2 regions of the Mesorhizobium sp. IMUNJ 23232 genome follow, and region 1 is predicted to be linked to the other one. Evidence: riboswitches for the same ligand, from Rfam matches in the RefSeq annotation. Region 1 holds a riboswitch; the other holds the start of a gene.
The links. A riboswitch is a leader RNA that binds a small molecule or an ion and turns the genes downstream of it on or off. The one in region 1 is predicted to bind S-adenosylmethionine.

Region 1 (4,416 bases):
TAAATGCACTATTCTCCGGGCTTGCTTTTGCCGGAGTTATCGTTGCGATCCTGCTCCAACGGGAAGAATTGTCGCTCCAACGCCAAGAGTTGATCGACAATCGTGCCGAGTTGATCAGATCAGCCAATGCTCAGGAAGAATCACAAAAGGCACTCAACAAGACAATTTATGCACAGACGTTCAAGGTCGCATTGGACATCATCGAATCGCAAGACGCGCTAAGCGCAAGAGGCTATATAGCTCATTTCCGAAAAGATTTCGATCTTCCCGTTTCGTTTTGGAGCAAAGCCCAATTGACCGCCGCTGAGGCTGCGGCGCGGAAATTTGAATCTGTGGGGACGATGGTCAGGCAAGGTCTTCTTCCGGCAGCATATATAATCGACACCTGGAGCGTGCCAATTCACCGCAACTGGCACATCTTGGCTCCGTACATTCAGAAGCTGCGCGCGGATAGGTCTGATCCCTACGCCGGAAGGGACTTTGAAATGCTGGCTCATCTGTCCGCGCAGTTCTTGAGCGACAACAAGACGACCTGACTAGCGAAAATGCTTCGACAGCTTCAGCCCCTGCGCCTGGTAGTTGGAGCCGAGGTCGGTGCCGTAGAGCGCCCGCGGCGCGGCCAGCATGTGCTCGTAGACGAGGCGGCCGACGACCTGGCCGTGTTCGAGGATGAACGGCACCTCGTGGCTGCGTACTTCCAGCACGGCGCGGCTGCCCGTGCCGCCGGCGGCGGAGTGGCCGAAGCCGGGATCGAAGAAACCTGCATAGTGCACGCGGAACTCGCCGACCAATGGATCAAAGGGCGTCATCTCGGCGGCGTAGAGCGGCGGCACGTGCACCGCCTCGCGGCTGACGAGGATGTAGAACTCGTCGGGATCGAGCACCAGTTCGCCGGGCTCACCGCGCCGGTAGAGCGGCTCCCAGAAATCGAATACGTCATGCGCGGCGCGCTTGTCGACGTCGACGATGCCGGTGTGGTGTTTCCCGCGATAGCCGACCAGCCCGTTGGCGTCGCCCATCAGGTCGATCGACAGCGCGATGCCGCTGCCGGAAATGTTGGGCTCCTCCGAGGCGACCAGGGTCTCCGTGTCGTGCAGCGCCTGCAGCGCAAACTCGCCGATCACCCCATTGCCGGTGCGAAAGCGGATTTGGGAAAGCCGCGAGCCGGTGCGCACCACCACCGGGAACGTGCGCGGGCTGACCTCGAGATAAAGCGGTCCTTCGTAGCCGCCAGGGATCTTGTCGAACTCCTGGCCGCGGTCGGTCATGACGCGGGTAAAAATATCCAGCCGGCCGGTCGAACTCTTGGGATTGGCGGACGCCGCGACCTCGGCTGGCAGCTTCAGGCTTTCGAGAAGCGGGACGATGTAGACGCAGCCCGTCTCCAGCACCGCGCCGTTGGCAAGGTCGATCTCGTGCAGCTTCAGCCGGTCGAGCTTTTCGGCGACCGTATGCCTGCCGCCGGGCAGGAAGCTGGCGCGCACGCGGAACGCCTTGTCGCCGAGGCGCAGGTCGAGGCTGGCCGGCTGGATCTGGTCGCCGTCGAGCGGGCGCGCGGCTGCAAGCGCACCTGACTGGAACAGGTCTGCGATCCGATGATCCGGAAGGATGCCTTCTCCGCGCACGTCGTGCTCCAATTCGATGCCTTGCTTTAGCCAACCACATGATTGACGCAAGCGCACGACAGGTCTAAGGGAAACTTATCCCGTGGTGATTTGGCCGGTCGGCTTGCAGCCACGTTAAACAAGTCGCTAAAGGACCGTCGGGCCGCAAGGCCATATGGACCGGTTGCGACTTTCGCGGCCGGTTTTTTTGTTTTTGGGGGTTACCCATGGCGCATGACCATCAACGCAACTGGAAGCCGGCGACCAGCCTGGTGCACGGAGGCACGCTGCGCTCGGATCACGGCGAGACGTCGGAAGCGATCTTCCTCACCCAGGGCTACGTCTACGAGACCGCCGAAGCCGCCGAGGCCCGCTTCAAGGGCGAGAACCCCGGCTTCATCTATTCGCGCTACGCCAACCCCACCGTCGACATGTTCGAAAAGCGCATGTGCGCGCTGGAGGGTGCGGAGGATGCGCGGGCGACATCCTCCGGCATGGCGGCGGTGACCTCGGCGATCCTGTGCGGCCTGCGCGCCGGCGACCATATCGTCGCGGCCCGCGCCCTGTTCGGCTCCTGCCGCTGGGTGGTCGAAACGCTGGCGCCGCGCTACGGCATCGAGGCGACACTGGTCGACGGCACCGACATCGCCAACTGGGAAAAGGCGGTGCGGCCGAACACAAAACTGTTCTTCCTGGAAAGCCCGACCAACCCGACGCTGGAAGTGGTCGACATCGCTGCGGTCGCAGCGCTCGCCAATTCGATCGGCGCGCGGCTGGTGGTGGACAATGTTTTTGCTACGCCGCTGCAGCAGAAGCCGCTGCAGCTTGGCGCGCATGTCGTCGTCTATTCGGCCACCAAGCATATCGACGGCCAGGGCCGCTGCCTGGGCGGCGTCATCCTCTCCGACAAGAAGTGGATCGACGAGAACCTTCACGACTATTTCCGCCATACCGGCCCCAGCCTGTCGCCGTTCAACGCCTGGACGCTGCTGAAGGGGCTGGAGACGCTGCCGATCCGTGTGCGCCAGCAGACCGAGAGCGCCGGAAAAATCGCGGACTTTTTGGCCGAACGGCCTGAGGTCGCCCGGGTGATCTATCCCGGCCGCGCCGATCATCCGCAGGCCGATGTCGTGGCCAAGCAGATGACCGGCGGCTCGACGCTGATCTGCATCGACCTGAAGGGCGGCAAGCAGGCGGCCTTCGCCTTCTCGAACGCGCTGGAAATCATCCTGATCTCCAACAATCTGGGCGATTCAAAGAGCCTGATCACTCATCCGGCCACGACCACGCACAAGAACCTGACCGACGAGGCGCGCGCCGAACTGGGCATCGGGCCGGGCACGGTGCGGCTGTCCGTCGGGCTGGAGGATGCGGGCGACCTGATCGAAGACATCGAGCGGGCGCTGAAGGCGGCTGCCTGACGCCGGTTCGACCAGGCACAACACGCGCAGTTGGCATCGGTGGCGCGAGCGGCTAGGCTCTGCCGAGCCTGCCCTTCCGATGGAGCGTCGTCTTGCGTGTCCTTCTTCCGATCCTGATCGTCGCCTTCGCCGCTCCCGCCGCCGCCCAGACCGTGGATGGTCCGGGCGCGACGCAACTCTCCGACACGCTGTCGCGTTATGTCGGCAAGACCGCCTTCGAAAAAGGCATCGTAAAGGTCGCGGCCGATGGCGACGCCTACCGGATCGACTTCGATTTCAACCGCATTGCCTCCCTGTTTCCGCCCCAGGACATGGTCAAGTATGAGGTGTCGTCTTACGGGCTGCGGGTAAAGCCGCTGGCCGACGGAACCTGGCAAGTCGACGGCGCGCTGTCCCCTGACGGCTGGGTCGAGATCAGCCAGCCGCCCATGAAGCAGCGTTTCCAGTGGACGGTCAGCGACGGCAAGATGAGCGGCGTCTTCGATCCCACGCTTGGCGCGTTCTCCAGCGCCACCGGTTCGCATTCCGGCATCAAGCTGGTGACCGAGGCTCCAACGGGCCGAGGCGAAACCAGCTACGGCGCGGGCACGGTCTCGATAAGCGGGACGAAGTCGGCAAATGGCGGCATCGACTTCACCTCGAAGCAGGTCATGGCGGACTTTGTCCAGAGCCAGAACGTCGTCGACCCCGAGAACAACACCAACTTCCCGATGGAAATGAAGGCCGCGTCGCTGTCGCTGGATGCAAATGGCACAGGGTATAAGTGGGGAAGCCTGCTCGATATGCTCGCCTTCGCGGTAACCAACAATGACGAGGCGAAGGTCAAAGCCAATCAGGCCGAATTGAAATCGCTGCTCTCCGCGGCGTTGCCGCTGTGGGAGCATGTTGATGGCACCTATGGATTTTCCGATCTGTCGGTGACGACGCCGGTCGGCATATTCCGGACCGGCAAGGCTGGCGTTTCGGTGGCCATGGACGGCATCCGGCAGAATGGCAGCCTGGGTTACGCCATCAAGCTGTCGGAGTTGGAAGTCGCCTCGTTCTTCCTGCCCGCCTGGGCGCCGGCGCTGATACCGACCGAGGTGGACCTGAATTTCAGCGGCACCAACCTCAATCTGGAGGAGCCGGCGCGCAAGATGATCGAGAGTTTTGATCTTAACCAGGATCCACCCGTGCCGGTCGCGGTGACAGACGCCATCGAGGCGGAATTCATTGCCAATCCGCCGAAGATCGTGCTGGCAAAAAGCGCGATCCGCAATGCCGATACCGAATTCGTCGTCGAGGGCGAGATGGTGTTTCCGGACGGCAAGCCGGTCATGGATGCGACGATCGAGGCCGCGGGCTTCGACAAGGCCGTGGCCACGCTGCAGGCGGCTGCGCCTAACGATCAG
Region 2 (4,416 bases), on a different contig from region 1:
TCGTCGGGGACCGTCCAGATATTCTGGGACGGCATCTATGAGGCCCGGGAAGGCAACGACGTGATCATCCGCGATCGGCCCGGACTCTACCGGCTGAACAACGGCGTGGATGGCAACGCCCACATGTTTGGCGGCTCCGGTACCGATACGATCGCCTACGAGCACTACACCGGAGCGATCGACATCGATCTTTCCGTTCCGGGGGGCTATGGCGTCGCCAAGTGGAAAGGATTGTCCGGACAGACAATCTTCGGTGACGACCATCTTTACAGCATCGAGAACGCCATCGGCACCGCCTTCAGCGACGTGATCCGCGGCAGCAACGGCGCCAACACGCTTATCGGCGGCAACGGCGAAGACGTAATCCACGGCGAGGGCGGCAATGACAAGCTCTTCGGCGGCAGCCACAACGACAGGCTCTACGGCGAGTCCGGCAGCGACACCATCAAGGGCGACAGCGGCAACGACTACGCCTTTGGCGGCGCCCACAACGACACCGTCGAAGGCGGTTCCGGCGACGACAGGCTCTACGGCCAGGACGGCAACGACTTCCTGTACGGCGGCACCGGCCACAACGTGCTGTTGGGAGGCGAGGGCAACGACACGCTGCTGATCGAAGGCAGCGGCCTCGCTTTCGGCGACGCCGGCGTCGATGTCCTGGTGGGCGGCGCGTCCGCCGACGAACTGCATGGCGGAACCGGGGACGACACGCTCAACGGCCTCGCCGGCAACGACGAGATCCGTGGCGACGAAGGGCATGACAAGATGCTTGGCGGCGACGGTAACGACGAGCTTTACGGCGGCACCGGCCTCGACGTGATCTATGGCGGCAACGGCAATGATAGGATCGTCGGCGGCGCCGAACGAGACGACCTCAGGGGCGACAATGGCAACGACTTCCTCTACGGCAGCGCCGGTCTCGACGTGATCAACGGCGGCAACGGCAACGACACCGTTGTCGGCGGCGCCAACAGCGACACCCTCAGGGGCGGCGACGGCGTCGACACGGCCGTGTGGGAAGGCTTCGCGCGCGTGGTGATCGACATCGGCCGCGCCAGCATGGGCACGGCGGTGCAGTCGGGCTTCACCGACAATATTGCCGGCTTCGAGAATTTCCGCACCGGCTCAGGCAATGACTTGATCAGCGCCAGCGCCGCGGCGAACGTCATCGACTCCGGCAATGGCTCGGACTGGGTCAACGCGAAAGCCGGCAACGATGCCGTGCTTGCCGGGAACGGCAATGACACGGTGCTGGGCGGCCTGGGCAACGACAGCGTTCTGGGCGGCAACGGTGACGATTTGCTGAAGGGCGAGGGCGGCAACGACACGCTCTCCGGCGGCGACGGCGAGGACTATGTTCGCGGCGGCGCCGGGACGGACATCCTGTTCGGGGGCAACGACGCTGACCAGTTCGCCTTCTCCGGTGGCGACACCGGTACCGATTCCATCCGCGATTTCGTGCTTGGCGAAGACATGATCCGATTCAACGATTTTCTCGCCGACGAGCCGGAGATCGGAGAAAGTTATGTCGGCCGGGTGCTCGCGGTGGAGATGGACAATTCGGTGGCGCTGCTCGCCATGACAGACGACGGCTGGCAGGCCTTCGCCAAGATCGTCGGCAACGGTAACGTGGCGGCGTTCAACCATGCCATTGCCGACGGCACTTTGTTCAACCCGTCGCTGCTCAATGGTGGCTCGCCGGACTGGATCGAATTCTGACGGCAACGAGCCGCCGCCATTCGTGGCGGCGGCTCCCCATTGACGCCCTTGACTGCCGGCAGTATGTCAGCCGTCGAACTTCCGTGGTGATTTGGCCGGTCGGCTTGCAGCCACGTTAAAAAAGTCGCTAAAGGGCCGTCGGCAAATAAGCCGTTTGGACCGGGCGCGACTTTCGCGGCCGGTTTTTTGTTTTGGAGGCAGCGCCATGCCGATCAGGATCCCCAACCAGCTTCCCGCCCGCGACGTGCTGGTGCGCGAGGGCGTCTCGGTGATGGACGAGCGCACGGCTATGCGCCAGGACATCCGCCCTATGCAGATCGGGCTGCTCAACCTGATGCCCAACAAGATCCGCACCGAGACGCAGTTCGCCCGCCTGCTCGGCGCCACGCCGCTGCAGGTCGAGCTGACCCTGGTGCGCGTCGGCAACCACAAGGCCAAGAACACACCCGAGGACCACCTGATTTCCTTCTACCAGACCTGGGAGGAGGTGGCGGACCGAAAATTCGACGGCTTCATCATCACCGGCGCGCCGATCGAGCTGCTGGAATTCGAGCAGGTCGACTATTGGGACGAGCTGACGCGCATCCTCGACTGGACGACGACCAACGCCCATTCCTCCTTCTTCATCTGCTGGGGGGCGATGGCGGCGGCCTGGCACTTTCATGGCGTTCCCAAGCACACACTAGACAAGAAGGCGTTCGGCGTGTTCCGCCACGGCAACAATGCGCCGGCCTCGCCTTATCTCGCCGGTTTCTCCGACGATTTCGCTATTCCTGTCTCGCGCTGGACGGAGGTGCGGGCGGCCGACATTCCCGTTGGTTCGGGGCTCGAACTGCTGATGGAATCGGATGAGACCGGGCCCTGCCTGCTTTCGGAAAGGACCGCCAACCGTCTCTATATCTTCAACCACATCGAATATGATTCCACTTCGCTGAAGGAAGAATACGACCGCGACGTGGCCGCCGGCACGCCCATCGAGGTGCCGCACGACTACTATCCTGACGACGATCCGGCACGCCCGCCGCTCAACCGCTGGCGCTCGCACGCGCATCTTCTGTTCGGCAACTGGATCAACCAAGTCTATCAGACCACGCCTTACGAACTGGAGGAGATCGGCAGGGCCAGCGCGGAGTCTGTCATACAGTAGCCGCCCGCCGGACGGGCCACGCCGCGAACTTTGCTGGCAGGCAAGCGACGTTGTTGCGCGGGCGGTACCTTTGCCTCGAATTTCATTCGCTGCACGCTTGCGTCTGATCGGCAATTCGCTACTTTGACGCGAAATGTCGGGGGACATGGTCTTGAAACGAATCGCAATAATTGCGGTCGCCGCGGTCGCCGCTCTGTCGGGCTGCATGCAGACGCCGAAGACGGCGGCAGAATACATCCCGTGGTGTAGTAAGCGGGTGGCCGGTTGGCGCAGCGAATCGCTGACTGAACTTTCGCAGCTCATGCGCGTCAGCAGGGACAAGGTGCCAGAACTGTTCTGCAAGCGGGTCCTAGCCGGCGTGCAGCAGGGCCGGATCACGGGCAAGGATTTCATGGACGCGCACAGGGCCGGCACGCCACTTTGGAAGGTCATCAAGGGGCAATAACCGCCCCTTCCGCGCCGCCCAAAAATACACGACACTCGGTTTGCCGCGCCCCTTGCGCGGCACGTGGAGGGCGTCGCATGAATTTCGTCTTCTTCTCCCCGCATTTCCCGTCGACGGGGGCGGATTTCTGCGACCGGTTGAAGAAGGCCGGCGCAACGGTGCTCGGCATCGGCGACGCACCCTATGACAGTCTCGATCCGATGCTTTGCGGGGCCCTGTCGGAATACTACCGTGTCGCTGACATGGAGAACTACGACCTGACGCTGCGCGCCATGGGCCATTTCATCCACAAATGGGGCCGCATCGACCGTTTTGAATCGCTCAACGAGCACTGGCTGGAGCTGGAAGCCGGCATCCGCACCGACTTCAACATCTACGGAACCAAGCTCGATTTCGTGAAGAATTTGAAGAAGAAGTCGCGCATGCGGGCCTTCTTCCGCAAGAGCGGCGTCGACACCATCCCGCAACGAAAGTGCTCCGACCGCGCCGGCGCGCTGACCTTCATCCGCCGCGTCGGCTATCCGGTGGTCGTCAAGCCGGACTCGGGGTCCGGCGCCAGCAACACCTTCAAGATCTCCAACGCAAAAGAGCTCGACGCCTTCTTCCGCGACCGGCCGGAGGACGTCACCTTCGTCATGGAGCAGTTCATCGACGGGCTTGTCGTCACCTATGACGGGCTGGCCAACCGCGACGGCGAGGTGGTGCTGGCGGCCAGCACCCGCTACGACCACAGCGTCATGGACGTGGTCAACAAGGACCGGCACCTGAGCTATATCTGCTATCCCTCGATCGACCCGGCGATCGAGGCGGCAGGGCGAAAGATCCTGAAGGCCTTCGATGTGCGCGAGCGTTTTTTCCACCTGGAGCTTTTCCAGACTCGGGATGGTCGCGCCATCGCACTGGAAGTCAACATGCGCCCGCCAGGCGCCTGGATGACCGACGCCATCAACTTTGCCTACGACATCGACGTTTATGCGGAATGGGCGGAGATGGTGGTCAACGACCGCAACCGCGGACCTTTCGAGGGCAAATATTTCACCGCCTATGCCAGCCGCAAGAACCACATCCGCTATCGCCACGACCATCAGGCCGTGCTAGCCGCGCT

Region 2: it holds a riboswitch for S-adenosylmethionine, as region 1 does, so the genes downstream of both, metA (homoserine O-succinyltransferase) here and ACH196_RS09610 (O-succinylhomoserine sulfhydrylase) in region 1, are expected to answer to the same signal.

What each region holds. Positions count from the first base shown of each region.
Region 1 is NZ_JBIRCY010000010.1:24,950-29,365, forward strand. It holds gene ACH196_RS09600 (hypothetical protein) at 1-536, shown strand, start outside; gene ACH196_RS09605 (2'-deoxycytidine 5'-triphosphate deaminase) at 537-1,625, opposite strand; SAM riboswitch at 1,698-1,775, shown strand; gene ACH196_RS09610 (O-succinylhomoserine sulfhydrylase) at 1,832-3,025, shown strand; gene ACH196_RS09615 (hypothetical protein) at 3,118-4,416, shown strand, end outside.
Region 2 is NZ_JBIRCY010000016.1:56,634-61,049, forward strand. It holds gene ACH196_RS14155 (calcium-binding protein) at 1-1,719, shown strand, start outside; SAM riboswitch at 1,793-1,870, shown strand; gene metA (homoserine O-succinyltransferase) at 1,925-2,866, shown strand; gene ACH196_RS14165 (hypothetical protein) at 3,018-3,311, shown strand; gene ACH196_RS14170 (acetyl-CoA carboxylase biotin carboxylase subunit family protein) at 3,389-4,416, shown strand, end outside.